4 regions of the Brevibacillus sp. Leaf182 genome follow, and region 2 is predicted to be linked to each of the others. Evidence: riboswitches for the same ligand, from Rfam matches in the RefSeq annotation. Region 2 holds a riboswitch; each other region holds the start of a gene.

Region 1 (7,380 bases), on a different contig from region 2:
TGTAGGTAAGGGGAAGCTGCGCCAGAAAGTCGCGATGAGAGCGGTTCAATTGCTCCGCAACCCATGACGTGATTTCCCGCACAGAATCGGACATCTCTAAGGCCAGAGCCTCACCGTCAAAAGCGAGGACGACTTCACGATCGCCATTACCACGGATGAATTGCACAGGTATATCCAGTTGGAAGAGCATTTCAAGTGTTTGGACAGGCATCGGGCCTGAGATAATATCTCCTCCGATGACAATAAGATCAGGCTTTACAACTTCGAGTTCTGCCAATGTTGCATGTAGGGCAGGTACATTCCCGTGAATGTCATACAAAGCTGCCACTCTCATTTCACTTCGCCTCCCATTTTTTTCCGTATGATCTTCAAAACCTTATTTCCAACGATCGAGTTTGAACCTATAATGTATCTTGGGCATATCCTCTAAGTTATGGTATAATTTTGACGCCAAATTACGATTAAGGAGTATGGATGATGGAAAAAAAATTAATCTTCGGTCATAAAAATCCAGACACAGATTCCATTTGTTCAGCACTTGTGTACGCTGACTTGAAAACAAAACTGGGCGCGAATGTAGAGCCTGTACGCCTGGGTGTAATCAGCAGCGAAACAGCATTTGTGCTGAATTACTTCCAAGTAAAAGAGCCGCGCCTCGTAGAAACAGTGGCGAATGAAGTAAATGAAGTCATCCTTGTAGACCACAACGAGCGCCAACAAAGCGCGAATGACATTGAACAAGTGCAAGTGGTAGAAGTGATCGACCATCACCGTATTGCGAACTTTGAGACGAGCAATCCGCTCTACTTCCGTGCTGAGCCGGTTGGTTGCACGACTACCATTTTGAAGAAAATGTACAAAGAAAACGGCGTAGACATTCCAAAAGAGATGGCGGGCTTGATGCTTTCTGCTATCATTTCGGATACACTGCTGTTGAAATCGCCAACTTGCACGGAGCAAGATGTAGCTGCTGCTCATGAGCTGGCTGAAATCGCAGGTGTCAATCTGGAAGCATACGGTCTGGACATGCTCAAAGCGGGGGCAGACCTGAGCGACAAAACAATCGCACAACTGCTCACATTGGATGCAAAAGAGTTCCAAATGGGCAATGCGAAAGTAGAAATCGCACAAGTAAATGCAGTGGATGTAAATGACGTACTTGCACGCCAAGGCGAATTGGAAGCGGCGATGAATGCAAACATCGCTGAAAAAGGTTTGGACTTGTTCGTGTTCGTTGTAACCGATATCTTGAACAACGACTCTGTTGCGATCGCTCTCGGCAGCGCAACGCAAGCAGTTGAAAAAGCGTACCAAGTAACATTGGTGGACAACAAAGCCGTTCTGAAGGGCGTTGTCTCTCGTAAGAAGCAAATCGTGCCGGTATTGACCGATACGTTCCAAGCTCTGTAAAAAAGAAAAGTGGCTGCCATGCACAGGATGCGGGCAGCCATTTTTTATGTTTACATTCCTTGGGTAGGGTTGTTGTGCATCTGGAACAAGGTTTGCTGGTTATAAGCATCGTCACTGTAATGGGTGATGGCATGTTTGTCTCTCGCTTTGAGACTAAGCAACCCTGTTAACCCCCACCCGGCACCGAGCATGGCTACAATGAAGCCGATGATATAGAGCATCGCAGTCCCCCCTTGTATGGCTTTCCCTATATTTTAGCAAATAATGAAAATGAAGTAACGCCAATTTTTTTGTGAAAATGTGTTTGACATTGACGGTCCGTAAATGTGTACGATCAATTTGTCAGGAGGAATGAACATGGAATATACAGTGCAAAAGCTAGGACTCCTGGCGGGTGTCAGCACCCGGACGCTCCGATACTACGATGAAATTGATCTTCTCAAGCCGGCGAGAATCAATTCGTCAGGGTATCGCATTTACGGACAGCAAGAGGTTGATCGATTGCAGCAAATCCTTTTTTACCGCGAGCTGGGTGTGAGCTTGGAGGAGATCAAGGAGATCCTGGATTCACCAACCTTTGATGCTGAACGGGCACTGCGGGAGCACCGCGAGAAGCTCCTGGAAAGGCGAGCGCAATTGGATGCGTTAATCGCCAATGTCGATTTGACATTAGCACAAAGAGAGGGGACCAAAACGATGAGTGACAAACAAAAATTTGAAGGCTTCAAGCAAAAAATGATTGATGAGAATGAAGATAAGTACGGGGCAGAAATTCGAGCAAAATACGGAAATGACCAAATTGAAAAATCGAATCAGAAGGTCAAAGGCATGACAGAAGAACAGTATGCCGCGCTGGAGAAATTGAACGCAGAGCTGCATGAAACGTTGGCGCAGGCTTTTTCGACAGGTGATCCTGCTCATGAATTGTCGCAAAAAGCGGCCGATCTGCACCGTCAATGGCTGAGCTTTTATTGGGACAGCTACAGTAAGGAAGCGCACGCAGGGGTGGCCCAGATGTATGTTGATGACCCGCGCTTTACCGCTTACTATGACAAGGAGCAGCCAGGTGTTGCCGAGTTTCTCCGCGATGCAGTGGCCATTTATACGAGCAAGTGAGGTTTCAAAAAAAGAAGCTGCGAGCAAGGCAGCTTCTTTGCGTTTTACGCTTAGTTATCCCCACCTGCTGCGGGAAAAAGCTTTTGTCCCAAGGGTGTTGGTAATCCATCCATGCTTACTACGTTGTATTCCTTTTGATAATCAAGCAGCTCCTGCTCGTCTTTAGCCAAAGTCCATTTCTGAAGGGTTTCGCGTTCTTTTGAATAGGAATAGAAGGGGATAGCCCAGCCGCAAGAAGTCTTTACTTCCTGTATGTTTACGGTAATGATTTGACGAGCACCAGGCAGAAGCGGGAAGTCATTTACGAGCTCATCCCACCGAGGTGTATCTGGGAGAATAACCGTTCCTTTGCCGAATAGGCGCATGATGAGAGGGGGGCCTTCAAATGCACAGAACATGATCGTAATCCTGCCATTTTCCTGCAGATGTGCACTGGTTTCGTTTCCACTTCCAGTCAGGTCCAAATAGGAGACCTCATTAGGGGATATTATGCGAAAAGAATCGTACCCTTTCGGTGAAAGATTCACGTGACCATCTTTGTCCATAGGAGCAGAGGCAACAAAGAACATCCGTTGCTTCTTGATAAACTTCTCATGCTCAGGTCGTAACTCAGAAAAAAGCTGACCCATTTTGCACCCCTCCAGATAATGGAATTGTTTTTGCTGCCCTCATCATACGATAAAAATATGAAGATTTTGTGTTGTTTATCTCCAATGCGTCCAAAATAGATGGTAAAGTGTAAATATTCCTACAACAAAATGGCAACTCGAGATTTTTTGAAAAGGAGGAGTATTTACATGCAATCATCACAGCCAATCGACTTAGGGGAACGCATCCATTTAATAGACGGTTTCGATATGGGCTGGGCGGAACGTACGGGGACGTATGTAATCGCGGAAGAGGAGCTTACATTGGTAGAAACAGGGCCAAGCCCCTCTGTCCCATACATCAAGGCTGGTCTCGCCAAGCTCGGTTATACGCCGGAACAAGTAAAATACATCATCGTGACGCACATTCACTTGGATCATGCAGGAGGAGTAGGACTGTTTCTGAAGGATTGTCCGAATGCAAAGGTCGTTGTCCACCCGAAAGGTGCACGTCATCTCATCGATCCGAGCCGACTGATCGCAGGCGCGAGAGCCGTGTATCATGATGATTTTGATCGATTGTTTGATCCGATTGAGGCAGTTCCCGAGGAGCGGATTTTGATTCGCGGGGACGGAGATACACTCCAGATCGGAGGGAATTGCGCATTGGAGTTTCTGGATTCCCCAGGTCACGCCAATCATCACTTCAGCATCTACGATCCTGTAAGCCGCGGCATGTTCACAGGTGATACCGCAGGTGTACTCTATCCACAGCTTAAAAAGGATGGTATTCACCTCGTGCTGCCATCTACTTCGCCGAATCAGTTTGACCCGGATGCCATGTTAGCGTCTTTAAGCCGTTTTGAAGCGAGCAAGCTGAGTCGGATTTACTTTGGTCATTTTGGGATGTCAGAGCAGGTAGACGACGTGTACCGCCAAATTCGTGAGTGGCTCCCCGTATTTGTGGAGGAAGGAGAATCATCGCTTGCTGCTGGTCAAACCTATGACGAGCTGTCTCGTAAGTTAGTTGAACGAGTCTCGGATCATCTACAGTCACAAGGCATTAATGATGACCACGAAGTTTTCGAGGTACTCAAGCTCGATTTGCAAGTATGCTCCATGGGGATTCTAGATTATTTGCACAAACGAGGGTAATAGCCAGCCAAAAGCTTTACATTTGCCTGAACCTTTTGTTCAGGCATTTTTCATTTTTTAGCAGGCAAGAAAGGACTGCCCTATGTGTTTGTCATTCTTTTTTCATCCAAGGAATGCTATGATGTAGGATGAGTCATGAACTGTGACAATTTCAAACGTAACAGCAAATAGGTGCCTCGTCTTTTTAACAAAAAGATCGGGTGAAAAGGGAAGTCGGTGAAAATCCGACGCGGTCCCGCCACTGTAAATCGGCTCGATCCTCAGCCGTAAGCCAGGAGACCTGCCTGTTTGTTTTCGTGCCTGTTGCCTTCGCGGAAAGGATCGGCCTATTTCAGGAAGCAGACCATCCTGTCTGTTTGCCCAAAGGTGCCGACCCTTTTGATTTCCGAATGGAAGCAAGGGTCGCTTTTTTATTGGAAATAACAGTCGATTTAACATGCAGAAAGGAAGTTCTACATATGAAACGTTCATTGCGATTCATGATCCCCCTACTAGTTGCGGCGAGCCTCGCAGGTTGTACAGGTAACGATAACAGCCAGCCAGCACCAGGAGGACAAACAAGCGCACCGCAGCCAGCACCGCAAGAGAATGCGGCCGAGCAGTCTGCAAAACAAACAACGTATCCACTGACAGTCACGGATGCGACAGGAAAAGAAGTAACCTTTGCAAAAGCTCCTGAGCGAATCGTCTCAACATCACCTGCCGAGACTGAGATTTTGTTCGCACTAGGCTTGGAAGATCGGATCGTAGCTGTCTCAGACTATGATGATTATCCAGATGCGGCGAAGGCAAAGCCAAAAGTTGGCGGGGTCGTCAAACCAAACGAAGAAGCTATTCTCGCTCAAACGCCGGATATGATCGTTGGTGGAATTTCGATGGAGAAGCCAGTGGCTGACAAGCTCAAATCTCTCGGGATGCCAGTCTATATTAGCCATCCGACAAAGATGGATGATATCCTTACCAATGTTTTGGCGATGGGAGTTATCACGAATACACAGGAACAAGCCGAAAAAGTCGTCGCGCAAATGAAGAAAGACATCGCGTACGTTCAAGAAGCAGTGAAAAATGTAAAACCGGAAGAGAAGAAAAAGGTATATCTGGAATTTTCCCCGGGTTGGACAGTCGGAAAAGGCGAATTCATGGACGAACTCATCACGCTGGCTGGGGCGACAAACATTGCTTCCGACACCGAAGGATGGAATCCGATCAGTGAAGAAAAGATTTTGCAAAACGACCCAGACGTCATTTTGTATGCGAGCGGAATTACCGATGAAAAGTCTGGCGTCAAGCTGGAGGATCTGATCGCGAATCGCAATGGCTGGGATAAAATGAAGGCGATCCGTGAAAAACAAATCTTTGGCATGGACCAAAATATTTTGTCCCGTCCTGGTCCGCGTATTACACAAGGGTTGATCGAAGTAGCCAAGACGATTTACCCTGACTTGGTGAAATAAAATGAAGAAACGATTGTTCATATGGGGAGGAGTAAGCTGTCTCGTTCTTCTGGCATCAATCATTATCAGCATCTCGATGGGGGCGGCACAACTCCCCATTTCGCAAGTATGGCTCATCCTGCTTCATCAAATCCCGGGCTTGTCTGAGTGGATCAGCGTAACGTGGCCAGAGTCTTCTGAGCAAATTGTCATGAAGGTTCGTTTTCCACGCGTTGTATTGGCTGTCTTGATTGGGGCCTGCTTGTCACTTGCAGGAGCGGGCTTTCAGGGCGTTTTGCGCAATCCGCTCGCTGATCCGTTTACGATGGGCGTGGCATCCGGTTCTGCTGTCGGAGCAGCCTTCTTGATCCTTTTTGGTTTACAAATCAGCTTTTTGGGTGCATGGAGCACGCCTGTCGTCGCTTTTCTTACAGGACTGCTCAGTTTATGGATCGTACTTGGACTCGCGAAAACGCAAGGAAAGCTGCAAACCGAGACCTTGATTTTGTCTGGTGTCGTAGTGCAGGCTTTTCTCGGCTCGCTCGTTTCCTTTATGGTGTCGCTATCTGACCAGACGGTGAATGAGATCGTGTTCTGGCTTATGGGCAGCCTGTCATTTCGCGGCTGGGCCTTTACATCTGTCTTGATTCCGTACTTGGTCATAGGTGGAATGGTGCTTGTGAGCTATGCGCGTTCCTTGAACCTATTTGCGTTAGGGGAGCGGCAGGCAGCGCATCTCGGCGTCCATGTGGATCGAACGAAGCTCGTGGTTCTGGTCGTCTCGACTTTCCTGACCGCAGCGGCGGTTTCTATCGCGGGAATTATCGGGTTCGTTGGCCTGGTGGTACCGCATCTCGTCCGATTGCTGGTTGGTCCTGACCATCGTATTTTACTGCCCATGGCTGCGATTTTCGGTGGTATTTACGTATTGTGGGCCGACACGCTTGCCAGATTGCTGTTGAGTCCAACGGAAATCCCGCTCGGCGTCGTGACAGCATTTTTGGGAGCACCGTTTTTCGCCTATTTATTGAAGCAAAATAAACGCTTTAGGAAGAGGTAACGTAAGCGATGATCAATGTGCGTAACTTGCAAAAATCGTATCAGGATACGCCAGTTTTGCACGGCATCGATTTTTGCGTGGACAAGGGAGAATTTTTTGGCATCATCGGGCCCAATGGAAGCGGTAAATCCACTCTGCTAAAAATCATTTCAGGTGTCATCAAGGCAGATGCAGGAGACATTTTGCTTCAAGAGAAAAAGCTTCATTCCTATCCACGCAAAGAGCTTGCCAAAATACTGGCTGTTTTGGAGCAAGAGGGTCTGCCGCCAGTCGGTTTTCGTGTCCGAGAGGTGTTGGAGATGGGGCGCTTTCCTTACCAAAATTGGCTGGGGGAGGAGAAGCAGGATGTCGCATCGCTCATTAATGAAATCGTACAGATGCTCAGTCTTGAACATTTGGAAGAGCGCACACTGGATCAGTTGAGTGGTGGGGAAAAGCAGCGCGTAGCTTTGGGGAAGGCATTAATCCAAAGACCCCAGGTGCTGTTGCTCGATGAACCCACGACTTACCTCGATATCGGGTACCAGATTCAACTCATGGACATTGTGCGAAAATGGCAAAAGACGACGCAGGTGACAGTCGTTGCTGTGCTGCACGATCTGAATCTGGCTTCCTTATA
Region 2 (7,380 bases):
GAATGGACCAGATGTTCTATGATAAAGCTATGCGTCACCTGAACAAAGCAATGCCAAAAAAATAATCGAATTCGGAGGAGAAACATGCAAAACTCTATTATTTACTGCATGGTACCAAAAGCATACTGGGAAAAGTGGAAGGACAAGGATCATTATTTACCACGCGATTACGACCAGGAAGGCTTTATTCACGCGACAAAAGGGGACGAGCTGCTTGAAAAGGTAGCAAACCGTGTCTATGCACAGTTTGACGAGGAGTTGTATGTACTCGTTGTCGATGAAACAAAAACGACTTCGGAAGTCAAATACGAGGCAGCGAAGGATGGATTGCTTTATCCGCACATCTACGGACCGCTGAATCAAGAGGCGATTGTAGATAGGAAGCAAATGAATCGGATAGACGGTCAGTGGCGTCTGGGAACGTCCATCCGTTAATCTTCTACCAGCTAAACCATTTGAGTAGCGCCAGCACTTCTTGGCGCTTGGCCTCAGGTAGCTTGTCGAGTCTGCGCAAGAGAAGATCGATTCGCATGCGCTGTTCCACTTCGGATTCAGGTACCTTTTGCCCCTTCACCCATTGTCGTTTCAGTCGTACAGGATCGGTATCAGAGATGATCCGAAGCAGCTTTCTTTCCAACAAATCTAAGGAAGCCATAGGTGAAACCCTCTTTTTCGTTTAATCCGTTTCTTCTATTATAACACGGGTACATAAAGAAACCATGATTGGCGCACAATGGTAAAGGTGTTGAATATAACCCTTTGTAGGAGGCGTATCGATTATGGCGAAGCCGGATGACCGTTCTGACAACGCAGAAAAACTTCAACAGATGATTTCCAATACGGAAGAGAACATTCGTGAGTCCGAAGATTACCTGACGGCTCATGCTGGAGAGATTTCTGCTGAGGAAAAAGCAACCCTCGAAGCGAAAAATCAGCGTCGTGAAGAAAGCATCGAGGGATATCGCGCGGAAATCAAGGATGAATCTTCGCAGGCTTAAGCTTGTTAACCAACGTCTGGCGCCAACTACGCGTCAGGCGTTTTTTATTCTATCGGGCAAAAGTGCAACAAAACATGATTTGTTTTGTGAAACATGGTAATCTGTAATGGTACAAATTGAAAAAGAGGAGAAAGACTTATGAAGCGACCAGAAGATACACGCGTCGTTGTCGGCATGTCCGGCGGAGTCGACTCCTCCGTGACGGCTTACCTGCTTAAGCAACAGGGATATGACGTCATCGGCATCTTCATGAAAAACTGGGATGATACCGATGAATTCGGCCACTGCACGGCGGAAGAAGACTTCCAGGATGTCCGGCGCGTCTGTGAACAGATCGGCATTCCATATTACACGGTAAACTTTGAAAAAGAATACATGGACAAGGTATTCCAGTATTTTTTGGATGAATATAAACGGGGACGTACACCGAATCCGGATGTCATGTGCAACCGTGAAATCAAGTTCGGTGAGCTTCTCGCCAAGGTCATGGATCTTGGGGCAGATTATATTGCTACCGGCCATTACGCGCAGGTCAAGTACATCGATGGTGAGTACAAGCTGATTCGTGGTGCTGACAACAACAAGGACCAGACTTACTTCTTGAATGTATTGGGCCAAGAACAGCTATCCAAAACGATGTTCCCGATTGGTCACCTTCCGAAACCTCAAGTGAGGGAGATCGCAGAGAAAGCAGGACTCTATACAGCGAAAAAGAAGGATAGTACAGGGATCTGCTTTATTGGCGAGCGCAACTTCCGCGAGTTTTTGCAAAACTATTTGCCTGCCAAACAAGGAAATATCGAGACCGTAGATGGAGCAGTCATCGGTACGCACGACGGACTGATGTACTATACACTGGGTCAACGACAAGGCTTGGGTATTGGCGGAGGTCATGGCACGAGCGGACAGCCTTGGTTTGTTGTAGACAAAGATCTGGAGCGGAATGTCCTGATCGTCGGTGAAGGCTCTGATCATATTCGTCTGTACTCGAAGAGTCTCTTGGCGACCAACGTGAGCTGGGTGAGTGACAAGAAGCCTTCCGAAACGTTTACTTGTACAGCGAAATTCCGTTATCGCCAGCCGGATCAGGGGGTAACCGTTCATCCGCTGGAGGATGGTACCGTAGAAGTGGTATTTGATCAGCCGCAAAAAGCAGTGACACCTGGTCAGGCTGTCGTCTTCTACGATGGGGAAGTATGCTTGGGTGGCGGTACGATTGACAAGGTACGCTTAGTCGATAAAGAGAACTAAGATAAGACGGGGGAAGCACTCGGTGGATGCTGCGAAAAAATCAAAAGTGATTATCGTTTCGTTTTTGGCCGGAGCGGTTCTCTTGGCGATCATCTCTTATTTCGGGATGGCCTCCTTGGGGAAAGAGCATATGGCGACGATCCAAAACGTCATCAAGGAGAACGGCGGGGTTGTTACCTCGGGTGGAGTGACAGCGGTTCCGCTGGAAGAAAGTCCTTTTACCAACAGCGGAAAAGGCAATACCATCTACCGCATCTACTATACGAAAGATGGGCAAACGTTGACGGCTTGGTATCGTGCTGATAATGAATCCTCCATCAAGAAAGAGCCAGAAGCATGGATTCTGCCGTGAAAACAAGGATAAACCTGACTGGGAGAGTGAAGGCATCACATGACCCAACATGCTGGACTGCGTGAGCTGGCTGAACTGATTCGAAGACTCGAGCCAGAGTTAGCGAGTGCACAATTAAGTATTCTTGCTCATGAAAATAAAGAGGAAATCGCAACGCTGTTAGTGGAAGGACTCGGTACGAAGGTACCTGTCCAACATAGCTCCGGCGAATATGCGAATCATTTGGCGGTTTTGCGGGTAGGGGCGAACAAGTATACCTTCGCGCAAGATTGGAGAGAAGTGTACATCAGTGAAATCAATTACTGCGCGTGTCGCATACCTCCAGGGGCCCATGGGTTGTTGGTTCACCATATCGATTATCCAGGCGTGATATATGACGTCTCACGAAAACTGGCTGAATATCAAATCAATGTTTCCAAGTTGAATGTATCGCGCGAGCAAAAAGGGAAGAATGCCCTGCTTATCTCTGTGGCCGATGAAGAGATTACACCGACGATTGTATCTGCCATCGAAGAGCTGCCCCAAATCACCAAAGTGTTATCTCTACAGTAAGCGAATCATGATAAACAAAAACTGCCCGTTTTTTAGCGGGCAGTTTTTTTCGTAGCGAATTTGAGTCCTTGGCTAACCAAGACTGGCAAAACGGACGAATGATTTTCGGCCGCAAATTCTTGGAAGGAAGCCTTGATTTGACCTTTGCCCATGGAGGACAATCGTTCGACCATCGCCAGGGATTTTTCTTTGACCAAGAACCGGCCATCGTTTTCCAGCTCCCCGATGGTGAGGAGCGCATGGACGTCGAGGTCATCTGTCAGCAGGCTCGGCAATTGGCTCTCCTTCGCAATCAGAACACTCTCATTCCAGTGGATCGAGGGACTGCCAGCTATATACCGCTGAAAAGCGTGTGGTCTCGACAAAAGTACATGCAAGACAAACAACCCACCAAGTGAATGTCCAAAAATCGCTTGCTCCGTCCGATCGATGGGGAAGTCGTTTTCGATGCTAGGCTTGAGCTCCCCCTCCAAAAAGGTGAGGAACTGCTCGGCTCCCCCCATCTGAGGCCAGTCGGCTCCTTTTGGGTTGCCAGGAAGCTCTGAGGCGGGAACTTCATACGTGTAATCAAAGAAACGGGCAGGATGGTACGGATCGTCCGTTGGATACCCAATCCCGACGACGATAGCAGGATACACGCCAGTTCGTTCAGGGCCACGTGATTGTATCCGTATCGCTTCGGTCATGGTGGCAAAAACAGAGTTGCCATCTAGCAAATATATGACGGGAAAGCCTGATTCCGGAGGGGGATCGGCAGGAATACTTACGAAAATATGATAGTCCCGCTCTTGATAAGTCATGCGTTTACTGTAAGAACGAGGAATGACGACAGGTTGATAGTCGGTGCTTTTCATGAGGGCTACTCTCCAATCTTTCCATGGCTAACCAACACGCACAAAATCTATTATATGAACGAGAACCAGAGATTAGCAATAGCCGAAAAAGGAGAATAGTTAGTTTTCGAAAAGAGCGCATACTGAGCTTGACTCCTACGATATATTGAGGTAAAGTAAGTTTTACCAACTACATATTGATGCGGTAAGGTGTTTGCCAGCCAGATTTGGTAGACTTAATAGGGAAGTCGGTGAGAGTCCGACGCGGTCCCGCCACTGTAATGAGAGAGTTCCATTTGCGGAAGAATGCCACTGATCATGAACGATCGGGAAGGTAAAAATGGAGCGATGATCCAAAAGCCAGGAGACCTGCCTAACCGCTTGCACTGTTTAACCTACGGGAGATAGGGAAGTGTTCGAGCGCTCAATTCGCATTGGCGAATTGCTAGATGGAAGTCATCACGCGCATTCGACATGTAAACGTCGGATGCGCTTTTACTTTGGCTAAATAACATACATACAGAGTAAAAAATGCAGGATAGGATGAGGGACATGATAATCGCTTATGATTCAAAAACAGGAAACGTCCGAAGATTCGTCAACAAAATTAATTTGCCACATGTGGAAATTGATCAAGATATGGTGCTGGACGAGCCATTCATTTTGATCACATACACGACGGGATTCGGACAAGTGCCGGAGAAGGTGGCGACGTTCCTGAAGCGAAATCATGTCCATCTGCGCGGAGTATCTGCCAGCGGCAACCGCAACTGGGGAACCAGCTTTGCCAAAAGCGCGGATACGATCGCGAGCCAATACGGCGTTCCGGTGATTTCTAAATTTGAACTGTCCGGTACCGGCCGTGACGTGGAACAATTTACGAGTGGGGTGGCAGCAATTGCGGCATATTGAATTGAACAACGAACTGATGCAGCGTGGCAATGACGGATTTTATCAACTGGAAAAGGATCGGGAAGCGGTTGCGGTCTTCATGGAAGAAGTGCAGTCCAACACGATGACTTTTGGCAGTGTCAAAGAACGCATGGACTATTTGATCGAGAATGACTTCTATGAAAACGTCTATGAAACATACACTGTTGAGCAGGTCGATGAAGTTTTCCGTTTGGCCTATGATGCTGATTTTCAATTTGCTTCGTACATGGCTATCTCCAAATTTTATAAAGATTACGCCTTGAAAACGAACGATAAATCGATGTACTTGGAGCAGTATCCAGACCGGGTGGCCGTTGTGGCACTGTCCCTTGGACAAGGTGACTTTGAGCTCGCCAAGCGTTTAACAGTATCCATGATGGATCAACGCTTGCAGCCAGCGACACCAACCTTCCTGAACGCAGGCAAAAGCCGCCGCGGGGAAATGGTCTCCTGCTTCTTGCTCGAAATGGATGATTCACTGAACTCCATCAACTTTATTTTGGGAACTTGTATGCAGCTATCCAAAATTGGCGGCGGTGTAGCTGTGAACCTGTCCAAGCTTCGCGGACGGGGAGAGCCGATCAAAGGCGTCGAGGGCGCAGCAAAAGGTGTCATGCCCGTTCTCAAGCTGTTGGAGGATGCGTTTTCCTACGCGGATCAGATGGGCCAACGCAAAGGCTCAGGAGCAGCGTACTACAACATCTTCGGCTGGGATATCAACGAGTTTCTCGATTGCAAAAAGATCAATGCGGATGAAAAAGCACGTATCAAAACGTTGTCCATCGGCCTGATCGTACCGAATGTGTTCTACAAGCTGGCTGAGGAAAACAAGCCGTTGACCGTGTTTGCTCCGTTCTCCGTGTACAAAGAATACGGCGTACATCTGGATGATATGGACCTCGATGACATGTACGAGGAGCTCTTGGCAAACGATCGCATCAAGAAAAAGACTGTGATGAGCGCACGCGAGATGTTGACCAAAATCGCGATGATCCAAATGGAATCGGGCTATCCGTACATCATGAACAAAACGAATGCGAACAACAACCATGCGCTGAAAGATCTCGGTTCGGTAAAAATGTCCAACCTGTGCACGGAAATCTTCCAGCTACAAGAGACTTCGACGATCACCAATTACGGCGAGATGGATATCATCCGTCGCGATATTAGCTGCAATCTGGCATCGCTCAATATTGTCAATGTGATGGAACGAAAAATGATCCGTGAATCCGTTCACGAAGGAATCGAAGCCATTACTGCCGTCAGTGACATGACGCGTGTAGAAAACGCTCCAGGCGTTCAAAAGGCAAACCGCGAGCTGCACTCCGTAGGGCTTGGTGCGATGAACCTGAACGGTTATCTGGCAAAGAACAGAATCGCTTACGAGAGTGAAGAAGCGAAGGATTTCGCTCGTACGTTTTTCATGATGATGAACTTCTACTCCTTGGAAAAAAGCATGGAAATTGCCAAGGAAACAGGCAAGACGTTCTTGGGCTTTGAACAATCGGAATATGCAAAAGGCACTTATTTTAACAAGTACGTAACGAACGATTACAGCCCTCGGACGGAAAAAGCAAAGCTTCTCTTCGAAGGAATGCACATTCCGACGCCAGAGGATTGGGCTGACCTACAGCAAAAGGTGCAAAAGCATGGCGTTTACCATGCGTACCGTTTGGCGATTGCGCCGACACAGAGCATTTCCTACATTCAGAATGCGACTTCTAGTGTGATGCCAATCGTTGAGCATATCGAAACAAGAACGTATGCCAACTCTACGACGTATTATCCGATGCCGTACTTGTCGCAGGAAAACTATTTTTACTACAAATCGGCGTATGTAATCGATCAATTCAAAGTAATTGATTTGATTGCCGAAATTCAAGAGCACATCGACCAAGGAATATCGACTGTGCTGCACGTGAACAGCAATATTTCCACCAGAGAACTGGCTCGCTATTACATTTACGCAGCGAAAAAAGGTCTGAAGTCGCTCTACTATACACGTACGAAGCATTTGACTGTAGAAGAGTGCATTAGCTGCGCTGTTTAGTGGACTCGATTTATAAATGGAAAAGCATCAAGCACAAAGAGAAGAGGAACGCCATATGAAAGCAGTCAATTGGAACAGGCCGGACGACGATTTTACGATGACGTTTTGGAATCAAAACATCATGCAGTTCTGGACGGATGATGAGATTCCGCTGTCAGATGACAAGATGTCCTGGATGGAGCTCAGTGCGACTGAACGGGACACGTATAAAAAAGTATTGGGCGGTCTCACCTTGCTGGATACGGTTCAAGGAGGAGTAGGGATGCCGAAGATCATGGAGCATGTCGATGGACTGCAAAGAAAAGCGGTTCTCGCCTTCATGGGCATGATGGAGCAAATCCATGCCAAATCGTACAGCAGTATTTTTACAACGCTGGCATCGACAGAAGAGATTGACGGTATTTTTTCGTG
Region 3 (7,380 bases), on a different contig from region 2:
CGTAAATTGCCGATCAAGCTCCAACTCCCATATATTTTGTTCTACCAGCTCCAGCCGTTCTTCTTTTCCTTTCAACATGCGCCGTTTCTTTTTGGAGGCCATCTCCAGCATATCCGGGCTCCAATCGATCCCGCAGACGGACAAGTCATTCCGTGCCAGCTCAATGGCAATTCTCCCTGTTCCAACACCCAGCTCCAGCACGGAGATTGGTGATTGCTCCGCTTCTCCCAGCAACCAGTTTCGATAAAAAGCGATGCTGGCCTTCCCGGCAAACTGATCGTAATACGTAGCTTCTACGTTTGTGTACTTCGTTTCAGGAAGCGGCAAGTGCCGACCTTCCTCGTCCATCCCGCATTCGGTACACACAGAACCTGCTAAATGAGGAAAAGGCACCCCAGGCGGGACGCCATTTTTCGTATCACCTAGCCACTCATCGTAACGGAACTTGCATTTTTTGCAACTGTAGATAGTCATAATGCTTTAGATACCTCCTGAAGATTACTTACTTCCCCCAGACTGCAAGAGAGGGAGCTTGATATGACTCGGATACTGGCTGTCATGGTAGACACGTTGCGAGGCAATGACTGTCTCGGTTTCCAATCTGTATCCCGCGCTGAGCTGGCTGCATAGAGAACGGCCAAAAGAGACTTGTTTGCACCCAGTCTGTACCATCCGTCATTCCTCCTGTATCTGATCTACTTCCACACTTCCTGATACACTCTGAGGAAATTACCACCCAAGATTCCTTCGATTTCTGTATCTGTGTACCCGCGCTTCATCAGCTCACGCGTCATTTCCGGAAGTGACGCATGACCTTTTACTACATCAAATGGCATCTCTTTGGTTTTGGCAATCTTATCCAAGGGCAAATATTTCGTCAAATCATCGCACAGATCTAGGCCCATACCAATGTGCCTTGCTCCGACAAGCTTCTTCATATAGTCAACATGATCAATCAGTCTCTCAATAGTTGCGCCAGCGCTGCTCGCCGCTGTGAACATGCTACATGCATTCAACCCGACAAGTCCGTCCTTTTCCGCAATCGCTTTGATCTGCTCATCTGTCAAATTCCGCATCGTTGGCACGACTGTTCGGCTGTTGGAATGAGAAGCAATCACTGGCTTTTCAGCGATTTCCATCACGTCCCAGAACCCTTCGTCATTCAAATGGCTCACATCGATAACGATGCCCAGCTTTTCCGCTTCCTCGATGAGATGCACACCGAAATCAGTGATGCCTCCTTTTTTCCCTTCGCGCACCGGTGCAAAAAAGCTGCCGTCCCCAACGAAGTTGCGCCGACTCCATACCAGCCCCATCATCCGTACACCAAGCTCATAAAAGACACGCAAGAGACTCAAATCGTTATGCAGCGGCTCTGCCCCTTCCAACGACAGGATGAACGATACTTTTTGTTCCGCTCTTGCCCGTTGCAAATCATCTAGATTTTTGGCGATGACGATGTGCTCGGGTGACTCTGCCGCCTCTGCATGCATAGCGCTGATCTGGTTGAGCGCCTTGCGCAGACTCATCTCCGGTACAAAAGCATCCTCTACAAACACCGCTGCCACGATGGAATGCACACCCCCTTGCTGGAACCGTGGCAAATACTCCGTCTCGATCATTTTGGTTCGACCGTATCCACGCTGAATCTCCACATCCATCAGCAGATCAAAATGCCCATCCAGAACGTGAACACCGTCATGAAATTTGCGCGCCTGTTCTTTCGTTACTTCCGCCATTCGGGTCATCTCCCATCTTGTTTTATGGATTTTTCTTATCGAGATAGAAATCGAATATATCCAACAAATTCGCGACGTATTGCACAGCTCCTTTGATCAATAAGAGACCCTTTTCATCCAACTGGTCAGCCTAGTAGGCCCTGTTCGCTCGTCACATCCTGTCCCAGGCTTCTTATGGCGTCCGCTTAACAAAAAAGGACGCCGACCAGGCATCCTCTCATATGAAAACCAAAGAAACTCAGCTCCGCCACCCCTATCCGTTGGCTCCACTCACGACCTTCTGGACAGATGGCTTCACACGGATCGCTTCCGAGTAGAAATACACATGCTTTTTGCCTGTAATGGGGTGCGTCGTCACTTCTGTCTCTACTCCGAAAACATCTAGGATCAGCTTGGGTGTCAAAACTTCCTCTGGCGTCCCCGATGTAACGATTTCCCCCTCACAGATCACGTACAGCCGATCGCAGTACATCGCAGCAATATTGAGATCATGCAACGAAGACAAGACCGTAATCCCCAGCGTTTTGACCAGATCCATCACCTGCAACTGGTATCGAACATCCAGATGATTCGTCGGTTCATCAAGGACAAGGAACTGGGCTTGCTGCACCAAAGCTCTAGCAATCAGCACCCGCTGCTTCTCCCCACCTGATAAACTGAAAAAGCTGCGATCAGCGTATGTATGCATCCCTACCCTCTGTAGTGCATCTTCACAGATCCGAACGTCCTCTGCGTTATCTGACTGAAATAGCCGCTTATGCGGAGCACGTCCCATATTCACGATTTCGGTTACCGAAAAATCGAATTCAACAGAGGACTCCTGCCGTACTGCCGCCATTCGCTGAGCGTTTTGACGTGAGGTTAACTTGTATACGTCGTCGCCATCAAGCGAGATCCATCCCGAACGTGGCTTCAATACGCGATAAATGCTTTTTAGCAACGTGGATTTTCCGCTGCCATTCGGCCCGATCAGCCCCACAAACTCTCCGGACCGCACCTCCAGACTAACATGGCGAAGAATTCCCTTTTTCTCCAGTTCGACCGATATATTCTCAACCAACAAATTCATCGTCCGCTACCTCCAAAGGAATAAGAACTCCGCAACATCAACCAGATAAAGAATGGACCTCCACACAGCGCTGTCAAAATACCAATCGGCAGTTCTTCCGGTGCAAATGCAAGCCTGGCGACTACATCGACCCAGATTAGAAATATCGCGCCAAACAATGCGCTGACAGGCAGGACACGTCTGTGATCTGATCCGACCATCACACGGACGATGTGGGGCATCATTAATCCGACAAAACCGATTGATCCCGCAATGGACACAATCACCCCCGTAAGCAGTGCCGTGATCACCAGGAGAAGCTTGCGGAATTGTACCGTATTAACCCCCAATGTCCCTGCTGACTCCTCGCCCATCAGCATCGCATTGAGCGAGCGGTATTGGGCCATTAAGACGATGAGGCAGATGACGACAATCAATGTAGGGATCGTCAGGTACTCCCATTTCCCCCCAGCCAGACTGCCACTTAACCAAAACAGGACTGTCCCAATTCCATGCTCATTCGGCGCTGAAAAAACAAGAAGACTGGTAATGGCCGACAAGATCGCAGATATCGCAATTCCAGCCATGAGCAGGCGTACCGTCGAGTTTTGTCCTCCAATACGGGATAGCGTAAAAATGAGAATAATTGACACAAGGGAGCCTGTAAAAGCGCCAAAGGATAGTGCATACTGCCCGTACATGCTGAATGCTCCGAATATAATCACCGAGGTAGCGCCAACCGAAGCACCTGAAGATACGCCTAATACATACGGGTCAGCCAGGGAGTTGCGAACCAACGACTGGATGGCTACTCCCACGACAGACAGACCTGCGCCGACGATCGCCCCCAAGAGAACACGTGGAAAGCGTATATCCCAAATAATCGTTTGCTCCCCTTTGGACCAATCCACCTCAATCCATTGGTTCAACATCGGAATTTTTGATAAGGCGATTTTCCATACCGTTGTCGGCTTAATCTCCACTGAACCCAAGGTAACTGCAAACGTAATGGAGAGGAAGAGTCCGACCAGTAGAGTAATGATGATATAAGGTAACTTGATCTGTTGCAGTGCTATTCCCTCCCTTAAAAGGGTCGTACTCTATTTGAATTTATCCGGGTAGAGTCCTTCCGCCAAAATTTTTAGCGCAATCGGTCCTCGAACGCCTTCAGAAGCCGCAGACAATGGCAATACCATTAGTCGTTGATTTTTAATTGCCGGGATATCCGCCAGTTCTTTTTTGGTCAAAAGGAAATTACGTTTTTGCTCGACGGTTCTATCACCGTAGTCTACGATAATAATCACGTCTGGATTGCGACTCACTACTTGTTCCCAACTAACCTCTGCCCAACCCTTTTGAATGTCATCAAAAATGTTCTTACCGCCAGCAGTCTTGATTAAGGACGTCATGTAGTTGTTGGCTGCTGTGAATGGCTTATCTTCCCCGTTGTCGTACACGAACACGTTAAGTGGCTCGTCCACCTTGCCAATTTTACTAAGCGTTTGGTCCATTTCACTCTTCATTTTATTGATCAAATCATTGGCTTTGTCTTCCACACGGAAAATGCGTCCAATATTCGTAATGTCTGCAAACACATCGTCGATAGTCGGGCCAGGCATGCTTGATGACGCTTGCAGATACGATTTGATGCCGACCTTTTCCAAGTCCTGCATAGATCCTACGCCCTTTTCGCCGAATCCGCTTTTCCATCCAGCGTACACGAAGTCTGGGTTGGCTGCCAGCAGCACTTCTTTCGTTGGATACTTATCAGACAGTACCGGAATCTTGTCGTAATCTGCTTTGAGCTCTGGAAGGATTTCATCATCTAGGTAAGCGGTTCCGACCATTTTATCAGCAAGGCCCAGTGCCAGCATGATTTCGGTGACGTGTTGGTTCAATGTCACGGCACGCTCAGGTGCTGTTGGATAGGTCATTTCGATGCCATTATTGGTTAGTGTTACTGACTTGCCCTCTGCTGCTGGAGCAGCCGTTTGTTCTGTTTTGGCTGGAGCCTGTGTTGTCGTAGAGGAGCCGCATGCCGAAACCAAAAGCATGGCAGCTGTCATGATACCGAAAGCTAGTCCTTTCATTACTGTATGTGTTTTGTATGCCTTAAACATCTGTCATCCCCTTTTCTGTATATATATGATGGGTTGAACCAAATCCTCCAAAAAAAAAGCACCCCCCATTTCAATCGGGAGGTGCATGACAAACGTAGATATAGCGATAAGCAGGCGCAAAGGCGCCCGTTCATAGACTACTTCCACATCTGCCCCATCCTCGTGGGTCGATTGTATATGCTCGCATGGCAGGTCTCCTGGCTTACGAATCAACACCCCCAGCTACCTTCCCATTTTTTGTCTTGCAAAAAACAGTGGCTATTCGCTAGGCGCTCCTCGTTACAGTGGCGGGACCGCGCCGGTTTCTCACCGGACTTCCCTTTTAAGCTGACGGCATTTACCATCTAGCACCATTCGATACGTATTCAATTTTTACGATTTATTCATTAGTTGATAGAAGTCAGTTTTTTCGGGAACTGCGTGAGAATTTCAACGCCCGTTTCCGTAACCAATACATCGTCTTCAATCCGCACGCCGCCTACACCTGGCAGATAGATGCCCGGCTCGATCGTAAAGACCATCCCTGGACGAAGTACTTCTTGGTTCTGGCTGTGAACAGACGGATATTCATGTACATCCATCCCAAGTCCATGCCCTAGACGGTGCATAAAGTATTCTCCGTAGCCTTTTGCGGTGATGACATCGCGCGCAGTTTTGTCCAAATGTGCAAAGGTCACACCCGGACGAATCTCAGCAATTGCCGCTTCGTTGGCAGCCAATACTGTCTCGTAAATTTCTTGAAGCTGGGCACTGATCTCGCCTACAGCAAAGGTACGGGTAATATCCGATACATATCCGTTCGCTGCTACCCCAATATCAAACAAAAGCAAGTCGCCTTCTTGCACTTGGCGCGTTCCTGGTTTCCCGTGTGGCAGTGCCGACTTCTCCCCTGCCAATACCATGGACGTAAAGGATGGACCTTCGGCACCCAAACGCTTCATCTGGAATTCCAGCTCAGCTACGATTTCTGTCTCGGTCATGCCTGTCTTGACTTTTTTCAGGGTCTCCCGCAAGGAATCCTCGACCAACTGAACCGCGTGCTTCAGACGATCCACTTCATCCGCGGATTTGATCAAACGCATTTCACGCAGTGGCTCTTCCACGTCTACATAGCTCGACGCCAGAACAACCTGTCCAAGTGCTTCATAGCGCTCGACAGTCATATGACTTTTCTCAATACCCAGCTTCGTCAAGTTCGCTGGCAACACTTGCTTGAGGATTTCATACGGGTTTTGGATATCCGTATGTGTATGGATATCTTGAACGAACGAAGCCTCTGCCGCTGCCTCACGATCAAGAGCAGGTACAATTAAAGAAGGTTTTCCCTCCGCAGGAATAACGAGACCCATAAAACGTTCATGCGGGTCTGTAAAAAATCCGGTCAAATAGTAGACGTGCTTGGGAGAGGTAATCAACACCGCGTTCAGCTCTTGCTCTGTCAAAAACGTGTGGAGCTTCGAAATGCGCTCTTGAAACAACTTCTTCACCCTGCTTTCACCAATTATTCTATTGCGAGAATACCACTTCCCCATCAAAAAAAGAAGACTTCAATTGAAAAATCTACTTCGTATCGGACAACCTAAGAGTGGGGTGAAAACGAAAATGGAACAAATACTCGTCCATCAGGATGGCAAGCAGTTTGCTTTTCACATATCAGGGAAAGGCCAGCCGCTATTGTGTATCCATGCACCATGCATCGGCTCTATCAATTTTGTTTATCAGCAAACACTCGCAGATACATATCAGCTCATTGTCCCTGATCTGCCCGGACATGGCGACAGTTCACCGATGGAGAAGCCCTTTTCCATTGGGGAGCTGGCAGAACGGCTCCATAAACTTGTCGGGTCACTCGGCATTGAACGTCCCTTTATTTTGGGGTACTCCCAAGGTGCTACTATCGCCCTTGAATACTGTCTTCGCTATCCTGATCATGTACAAGGCGGAATACTCGCGAGTGGTTTTTCCGAAGTGAATGACCTGTATTTGCATGGACGATTTTGGGTGGCCCAGGCGTTGTCGATGCTTCACGGCGTCCCTCTTCTTGCCCGTTCAATTGCTTCCTCCCATGTCGATGACCCAGAAATGCGGGAAAAATGGACGGCCCACGCCTCCAAAACAGATCCCAACAGCTTAAAATACCTTTACGCTGCGGGACATCGTTATCAGTGTACGGAGCGTCTGGGCAACATCCAGCTTCCGATTTTACTTGCCTATGGCAAACAAGATCAACGGATGCACCATTATGCGCAAATGCTTACCATGAAATTACCAAAAGTAAAACTCGAGATGATCCCTAACGTGAAGCATCAAGTCATCACGAAAGCTGCTCCTGGTTTCAATCAGTTGTGCCGCACCTTCATGGAAGAAGGATAAAGAAAAAGACAGAAGGACGACTCCAGCTCCTTCTGTCTTTTTACAATTTAACTAGCTCTTCATCCGCGGGTCGAGTGCATCGCGCAAGCCGTCTCCAATT
Region 4 (7,380 bases), on a different contig from region 2:
CCTCGACGAAGCCGTCGCGAGGACCTTTGATCGATATCTCTGTATTGGCTTCCTCAGGGCCACGCTCCGGCCGATTGGAGATGTCCCAAGCGAATGGCGGGGAGTCTCCAATGAAAATCAGCAAATCTCCTGCAAACAGTCGCTCCACCCACAACTCTGGGTTCGTGAAGAGTGGGAAAAGAGGCAGGGAGCGCAAATCACCAATAGCCAGGAATCGCTCCAATTGAGGCAACGCCGTATCTTGTAATTGACGAACGTCCGCAAGTCCTTCGCAATAAAGCATCAATACAGGCTGGTCCTCGGATGTGACCGTGCGCAAAAAAACGACGTCCGCACAATGCGCGAGTTTTTCCCGCAGTTCCTCTTCAAGGGTCATAAGGGGCCCCCTCCTGTCTGGATGATTTGCGCAGGGATAGCAGGATGAGCGCGAGTGAGACAACAATCATGGTGACGAAGTAAAGTGGGTAGTATACACGCGATAAGAAGGCTACGAATTGCATGTCGCTGTAAGGGAGGCCGGTGAAGGCGATCATGCTTCCGCCGAAAAACAGCATCATGAATTTGCGTTGCTTTCGGGTTCGTATCGTGATCAAATCTCCTAAAAGAATCAGGCAAAGCGTTATTCGAATAAAAGCACCAGAAAGCCATTGAAAAATCGAGAAAAACTCCATGTTCTCGATGTCTTTTCCGATCGTGAGCAGCCGCCATTGTTCAAATGCAGGAAAACGTTGACGAGCGGACTCCACAGGTCCAAATTCTGCAATTGCTCCTGTCAGTGGGCTGAGTGTCAACAGCAGCGTGATACCGAGCATGACAAAAAAGTGTACGAGTCGAAACGGCTTTCGTACGTGATGCTGGAGCAAAAGGAGCAGAAACAGCTCGGTGAAACCGCCGCCAACGTAAAGCATCCCATGTAGCAGCGGACGAAAACCGTTTTGGAAAAGCGGGAGCAAAAAACTATAATCCTTTTTGGGAATATTGCCAAAAGCAACGAAAAATCCGAGCAACACGACTACGGGGAGCAAGACGCCTGCTGTGATTCCAACGGAGGTCATACCTCCAATAGAAGCGAGTACACATAGCCCGACCAAGGCTAAAGCGGTCACCCACTCGGGTGTACGAGGCAAGTAGTTTACGGTTGTCCAAGTTTGCGTATCGATCAGATTCGTCAGCGCCATTAGGTACAAGCAGATCATGATTGGAACGAGCAAGAGATTGCTGACGATTTTTCCTGACCGTTGTGAAATCCATTCATACAAAGACTTTTGATTCAAACTTCGATTAACCACAAACAGCAAGTACGCCCAGAAGGAAAAAGGGATACCAGCAAGCAACACGCTCAACCAAGCATCTCTTCCGGCTTTACTCAATAAGAGGGGGATGACGGTTACGTGGTTCGTAATGCCGATCGTCAGCATCATCACCATAATGGCTTGACCAATCCCGATTTTTCCGTCCACTTTCATGAAAGACTTATCCCCCTGTGCGTGGTGGTGCTGTTAGGATTTGCCTGCTTGCTTGGAAATATGTATCACGTATAAAGGTTACATCCGTCCGAAAAAGTATGGTATTCTACTATGAGGTAAAAAGGTAGAAACGGAGTAAGGAGTGCAGCCGATGTATCAGCTCATAAGAAAATATCTGTTCCAGCAAGATGCGGAAGAGATTCATGAAAAGACAATTGGTGCCTTAAGGCTGGTGGAGGATTCTGCTCCAGGCAAAAGCATCCTGAAGATGATCTATCAGGTAAAAGACCAGCGGTTGGAGAATAAGCTGTGGGGAATGACGTTTCCGAATCCAGTCGGACTTGCAGCCGGTTTTGATAAAAATGCAGAAGTCTATCATGCGTTAGGTGCTCTTGGTTTTGGGTTTGTGGAAATCGGGACGTTGACGCCGCAGGGGCAGCCAGGCAATCCGAAGCCGCGTTTGTTCCGATTGCCGGAACATCAAGCTGTCATTAACCGGATGGGCTTCAACAATCACGGTGCGTATTTGGCCTCCCAGCATTTGGTCGATTACGCATACTCAGATGTTCCGATTGGGATTAACATCGGAAAAAACAAAGTAACGCCGAATGAAGAGGCGGCCATCGACTATAGCAAATGTATGGACATGCTCTATGCATACGGTCACTACTTCGTCATTAACATCAGCTCTCCGAATACCCCGAATCTGCGTGACTTGCAGGAAACAGAGAGCTTGCGTCATTTGGTGCGTGCAGTAAGGGAAAAGGCATCCGAAATGGAAGCACGTTCCATCAAGAAAAAACCGATATTGCTGAAAGTAGCACCAGACATGTCGGATGAGCACATGCGTGATGTTGTTCACGCTGCTGTTGAAGAAGGCATTTCCGGAATTATCGCTACCAATACGACCTTGTCACGCGAGGCGGTTTCCGGACATCGATTTGCCGAGGAAGCAGGCGGCTTGAGCGGAAGGCCTCTTACGGAGCGTTCCACTGCTTGGGTGAAGGAGATTTATCAAGAAGTAGGAGACAAGGTACCAATCATCGGTGTCGGGGGCATTTATAACGGCGAAGATGCCTACGCGAAAATCCGAGCAGGAGCCAGTCTCATTCAGGTGTATACAGGGATGATTTATCAGGGCCCAGGTATTGCCAAGCAAATCAACAAAAAGCTGCTCAAGCTCATGCAGCGGGATGGTTTTAAACATATTAGTGAAGTAATTGGCGTAGACGCAAAAGAATAGAGAGAACAAGTGCGCATAGGTCGATGGCTCCGTTTGTAGTGGGTCATCGGCTTATGCGTTTTCGCTTATATTCTTCCGATTTATGTAGTGATCCGGTATAATGATGTGGGACAAACATGAATTATCTGTCAATTGTATATTGTCGGCGTTAGGTGCCTTTATGTGAAGCATAAAGGGTAACAGGGAATCGGGTGAAAGTCCCGAGCGGTCCCGCCACTGTAACCAGGGAGCTCTCTTTGAGAAGGAAACCACTCATTTTCGTATGGGGAAGGACAAAGAGCGCATGGATCTGGAAGCCAGGAGACCTACCTATAAGCCACACCCACAGAACCTTCGCGGAAAGGAGCGGTGAATACGGGCAATGAGGCTGTATAGTCAGTCTGTTGTTTTGTGTGCACATCTCGTCCAGTGATGGATGGGATTTTTTTGTTTGTAGGAATAGAACGAAAGTCAGTGAAGGAGGAATGAACATGAATCGATCTCGTCTGGTATCTACTGGTCTGATGATCGCGGGCTTTGTCCTGTATTTTTTGCTCAATGAACCAGAGACAGGACATGCAATGCACATCATGGAGGGGTATTTGCCATTATCCTGGGCCTTATTTTGGTGGGCTGTCTTCTTGCCGTTTTTTATCCTTGGAATTCGCTCGATTAACAAAATTGTAAAAGAACATCCCGAAATGAAGCTCCTTATTGGCGTTGCTGGAGCGTTTACGTTTGTTTTATCTGCACTGAAAATCCCTTCGGTTACAGGCAGCAGCTCTCACCCGACTGGAACGGGCCTTGGCGCCATTATGTTTGGGCCTTTTGCGATGTCTGTATTAGGGAGCATGGTGCTCTTGTTTCAAGCCTTGCTTTTGGCACATGGAGGCTTGACTACGCTAGGTGCAAATGCTGTATCCATGGCTGTAGTAGGACCACTGGTGGCATACGGAATCTATCAGATGATCATGAAAGTGGGCGGAAGCCAGCGTCTGGCTGTTTTTGCGGCGGCTGCTTTGGCTGACCTCGCTACGTATGTGGTGACTTCCATTCAACTGGCGCTCGCATTCCCGGCTGAATCTGGTGGAGTGTTGGCCTCGTTTGCCAAATTTGCAGGAATTTTTGCATTCACGCAAGTACCGCTCGCAATCAGTGAAGGTCTGTTGACCGTTCTTGTTTGGAACTGGTTGTTATCTTACAACGCAAAAGAGCTTACACAGCTTCGTTTGCTCAAACGGGAGGAATCGCTGTGAAAAAAGGATGGAACTGGCTATTACTCTTGGGGGTAATCGTACTGGCGATTGTCCCGTTGTTGCTGGTGCAGGATTCGGAATTTGGCGGCGCAGACGGCGTGGCGGAGGAAGCGATCAAGGAAATTGCCCCGAACTACGAACCGTGGTTCCAGCCGCTGATAGAACCGCCAGGAGGAGAGACGGAGAGTCTATTGTTTGCGGTGCAGGCGGCGTTGGGAGCGGGAGTGGTTGGCTACGCTGTGGGCTTGTACAAAGGTCGGTTGGATAAGCGGAAAAAATGAACGGGCTCCAACTTGATTCTCTCTCTTATCAAAACAGGCTGAAACGTCTGCCTACAGCACATAAGCTATTGCTGGCGAGTGCATTGTTACTGCTCGTCCTGGTGGGACATGTATGGATGCAGATGGCTGTCGTTGTCTGGATGTCGGTATGGATAGTGGTGTATGCCCGTATTCCTGTACGTATCTACTGTGCCTTTATGATCGTGTCGCTCTCGTTTTTCATGGCGGGGCTCCCTGCCCTATTGGTAGAAGGAGCGAGGGCAGGTGAAGTACAGGTCCAGGTCGCGGCAGTATGGGAACTGGGTTCGTATGTGCTCTATGTACCGATGTCCTCCTTCAGTAAAGTTTGGATCTTATTTTGGCGTACCATGGCGAGCTTATCTTGCTTTGCCTTCATTTTGTTTACTGTGCCGTTTGCTGAAATCTTGCAGGTGCTTCGCCGGCTTCGTATGCCTGTCATTGTGACTGACTTATTAATGATCATGTATCGGTTTATTTTTGTGTTGATAACGATTTCTCACCAGCTCTGGATTGCCCAACGTTCTCGTGGAGGTCATCGCGGCTTCCGCGCGACGCTTCGAGATGCAGGAGTTCTCGTTGCGCAATTGTTTGTCAGAGCGATGCGCAAATATGAAGCCTTGCACAAAGGGATGGCGGCTAGAGGCTTCGGGGAGAGCATGCAGGTGCTCGCGTTTCATACCCACGCTCGTTCGCGACGCTATGAGTGGGAGTCAATCGCAGGCTGTATGCTGCTGGTACTGCTTGAGTGGTGGACAGGAGGTTGGCGGTTATGACATCACGGTTGTTGGAGTTCATCGATTTGCAGTACACGTATCCGGGAGGGCGGGGACCCGTCCTGTCTGGGTTGTCCTTATGGATTCCAGAGGGGAAGAAATGTGTCCTTTTGGGACGAAATGGCTGTGGGAAATCGACCTTGTTCTTGCATGGAAACGGGATCATCGAGCCACAGCAGGGACAGGTGCTGTGGAGGGGGAAACCGCTGGTCTACAAACGAGCCGCCCTGCAAGAAATGACGCAAAAGGTAGGCTTGGTCTTTCAAGATCCCGAGCATCAGCTAATCGCAAGCACGGTCGCGGAAGATATATCCTACGGTTTATGCAATCAAAAGCTGCCTCTGGACGTAATCCGGGAGAAGGTAGAAAAGGTGCTGGATGCATTCGGGTTGAGAGAGCTGGCAGAAGCTCCGATTCATCATTTGAGCCTGGGACAAAAAAGGCGTCTCGCACTCGCAGGGGTCATGGTCATGGAGCCCGAGCTATTGCTGTTGGACGAGCCTACTGCGTATCTGGATCGCTATCAGACAAAAAATTTGCTACGCGAGCTCGATGCCATTCATCGGCAAGGAACGACTGTTTTGATGGCGACACATGATATGGATATTGCGTTTGAATGGGCAGAGTGGATTTGCATCATGGATGAAGGCAGGCTTGTGTTTGCGGGAGATCCGCAGGAGGCATTGGAAAATAGAACGATGCTGGAGAGTCTTCATCTGGGTATGCCGTTGCTCGTTGATGTGTGGGAGGCACTCCCTGAGCAGTGGAAGCGGGAACTTGGCGGAAATATTCCACGTTCGGTCGACGAGCTGCGAAAAATGCTCAGTGTTCAGCAAGTGTGGTGAATGGGGTGGCCGCTTTCGGGCAAGCTAACCCCAAAAAGCCATGGAGGTACGCAGTATGGAACAAGACTCTGTCGTGAGTTCATCTGTCCCGAATCATCAGGAAAAAGGAATCTCTCGCCACGTGAAGGATGAACTGTTGTATCAAGTTTTGGAGAAAGATATGACTACCGTCGAGCAGGAAAAAAAGCTAAAAGATGATTATTTAAAAGGAAAGGCGTAAATTTGCGCCAAAAAGCCCTTCTCGCCACATAAAGGCGTGAAGGGCTTTTTTGGCGTCTTAGGTAAGCGAGGGATTTGATTCTCGCTGAAAAGGTAAGAAGATTTGTGCGAATTTTGTAGGGATATGTCCATTCATCACGAATAACGTAAAGAAGGCACTTACTTACAATGGGAGAAGTGATGAGGTTGTGATTTCAACTTTGAATAAGACGCTATGCGTTCAGCAACTCGTAGAAAAATTAAGAGACAAGCAGCTTCTTCATGTACCAATCGCTGATCTTCGAGAATCCAATAAAGCGTTGTATGAATACGTCAATCAGCTCAATGACTCGATTGCGATCATTCCGACCACGATTAATTCTGTCATTACAGGCGTCATCCGCTTCCAGGAAGGGTACTTTATTACCTTGGGCATGCTCATTTGGAAAGATGCCAACAAAAAAGGGGCGTTCAAAGAAGGGACATTTCTTTTGTACAAGCATGACGCTCATGATTCGATTGAGGATTGCGTCCATATTACCAATTCCATCGAAAATCACAATCTGATGGAAAGCTTGTTCTTTGCGTGCTGTGAGAGCAAGGATGGCGATTCCGTGCTTTCCTATTCGCATATCGAACATGCGATTACATACGGAGAGCTGTATCGTGACATGAAGTCCAAAATCAAAAAAGGGTTTGCGTAATTACTGCAAAACGAGAGGTGGAAAAGCTTTACATTCCGGATTTTGAGTGATATACTGCTTTAAATTTTAAAAAATTCCAATTGAAGAGGAGTTTACCTATTCATGATGACCAAGAAGTAACGTCTTGCCATTCACCAGTTGGCCCGCCCCCCTCCATGTAAATGGTTTTGTTTACCCACAAATAAAATCCACTTACAACAAAATGGAGGAATATCACGATGAGTAAACCTGAAATGAATGTTGCCCTAGTAGTTGGTCCGGATACGGACCTGGATAGCCAAGCAATCCGAAATACACTTGAGTATTTTGGAGCCCGAGTCTTTACGTACTGGATTGGTCGACCAAGCGATTTAATTGATGTATTGAATGGCACCGACCTTTACCCAAATACCGACATGATTGTTCTGAATTTCCATGGCGATGAGGGAAGCCTCATCATGCCAGAACTGGGCGAGGACGTTTACGAGGAAGGAGAACCAAAGGGTGATTTTGGTCCTGACGAGGTTAGACGGTTTGCCAAGCTGGATGGAAAAATCGTGTTAGGTAACGGATGCTCGCTTGGTGATCCCGAATTAGCGAAGGCCTTTCTGGACAGTGGTTGCCACACGTATATC

The links. A riboswitch is a leader RNA that binds a small molecule or an ion and turns the genes downstream of it on or off. The one in region 2 is predicted to bind cobalamin.
Region 1: it holds a riboswitch for cobalamin, as region 2 does, so the genes downstream of both, ASG16_RS21320 (ABC transporter substrate-binding protein) here and nrdI (class Ib ribonucleoside-diphosphate reductase assembly flavoprotein NrdI) in region 2, are expected to answer to the same signal.
Region 3: it holds a riboswitch for cobalamin, as region 2 does, so the genes downstream of both, ASG16_RS19795 (ABC transporter substrate-binding protein) here and nrdI (class Ib ribonucleoside-diphosphate reductase assembly flavoprotein NrdI) in region 2, are expected to answer to the same signal.
Region 4: it holds a riboswitch for cobalamin, as region 2 does, so the genes downstream of both, ASG16_RS08570 (energy-coupling factor ABC transporter permease) here and nrdI (class Ib ribonucleoside-diphosphate reductase assembly flavoprotein NrdI) in region 2, are expected to answer to the same signal.

What each region holds. Positions count from the first base shown of each region.
Region 1 is NZ_LMPN02000030.1:127,242-134,621, forward strand. Features, by position in the region: gene ASG16_RS21295 (metallophosphoesterase family protein) at 1-334, opposite strand, end outside; gene ASG16_RS21300 (manganese-dependent inorganic pyrophosphatase) at 478-1,410, shown strand; gene ASG16_RS30990 (hypothetical protein) at 1,461-1,631, opposite strand; gene ASG16_RS21305 (MerR family transcriptional regulator) at 1,768-2,526, shown strand; gene ASG16_RS21310 (pyridoxamine 5'-phosphate oxidase family protein) at 2,577-3,155, opposite strand; gene ASG16_RS21315 (MBL fold metallo-hydrolase) at 3,324-4,268, shown strand; cobalamin riboswitch at 4,421-4,570, shown strand; gene ASG16_RS21320 (ABC transporter substrate-binding protein) at 4,727-5,722, shown strand; gene ASG16_RS21325 (FecCD family ABC transporter permease) at 5,724-6,761, shown strand; gene ASG16_RS21330 (ABC transporter ATP-binding protein) at 6,770-7,380, shown strand, end outside.
Region 2 is NZ_LMPN02000037.1:370,913-378,292, reverse strand. Features, by position in the region: gene ASG16_RS28790 (hypothetical protein) at 1-65, shown strand, start outside; gene ASG16_RS28785 (DUF952 domain-containing protein) at 85-435, shown strand; gene ASG16_RS28780 (hypothetical protein) at 440-655, opposite strand; gene tlp (small acid-soluble spore protein Tlp) at 780-998, shown strand; gene mnmA (tRNA 2-thiouridine(34) synthase MnmA) at 1,137-2,249, shown strand; gene ASG16_RS28765 (hypothetical protein) at 2,272-2,601, shown strand; gene ASG16_RS28760 (ACT domain-containing protein) at 2,641-3,153, shown strand; gene ASG16_RS28755 (alpha/beta hydrolase) at 3,186-4,007, opposite strand; cobalamin riboswitch at 4,178-4,377, shown strand; gene nrdI (class Ib ribonucleoside-diphosphate reductase assembly flavoprotein NrdI) at 4,539-4,898, shown strand; gene nrdE (class 1b ribonucleoside-diphosphate reductase subunit alpha) at 4,885-6,969, shown strand; gene nrdF (class 1b ribonucleoside-diphosphate reductase subunit beta) at 7,025-7,380, shown strand, end outside.
Region 3 is NZ_LMPN02000027.1:83,391-90,770, reverse strand. Features, by position in the region: gene ASG16_RS19815 (methyltransferase domain-containing protein) at 1-474, opposite strand, end outside; gene ASG16_RS30710 (hypothetical protein) at 499-672, opposite strand; gene ASG16_RS19810 (dipeptidase) at 696-1,739, opposite strand; gene ASG16_RS19805 (ABC transporter ATP-binding protein) at 1,993-2,808, opposite strand; gene ASG16_RS19800 (FecCD family ABC transporter permease) at 2,805-3,863, opposite strand; gene ASG16_RS19795 (ABC transporter substrate-binding protein) at 3,888-4,907, opposite strand; cobalamin riboswitch at 5,078-5,277, opposite strand; gene ASG16_RS19790 (M24 family metallopeptidase) at 5,294-6,385, opposite strand; gene ASG16_RS19785 (alpha/beta fold hydrolase) at 6,510-7,280, shown strand; gene ASG16_RS19780 (ABC transporter permease) at 7,332-7,380, opposite strand, start outside.
Region 4 is NZ_LMPN02000018.1:158,398-165,777, reverse strand. Features, by position in the region: gene ASG16_RS08585 (spore germination protein) at 1-376, opposite strand, end outside; gene ASG16_RS08580 (GerAB/ArcD/ProY family transporter) at 366-1,466, opposite strand; gene ASG16_RS08575 (quinone-dependent dihydroorotate dehydrogenase) at 1,618-2,709, shown strand; cobalamin riboswitch at 2,843-3,036, shown strand; gene ASG16_RS08570 (energy-coupling factor ABC transporter permease) at 3,180-3,944, shown strand; gene ASG16_RS08565 (energy-coupling factor ABC transporter substrate-binding protein) at 3,941-4,225, shown strand; gene cbiQ (cobalt ECF transporter T component CbiQ) at 4,222-5,019, shown strand; gene ASG16_RS08555 (energy-coupling factor ABC transporter ATP-binding protein) at 5,016-5,864, shown strand; gene ASG16_RS30850 (hypothetical protein) at 5,920-6,084, shown strand; gene ASG16_RS08550 (hypothetical protein) at 6,272-6,766, shown strand; gene ASG16_RS08545 (hypothetical protein) at 6,985-7,380, shown strand, end outside.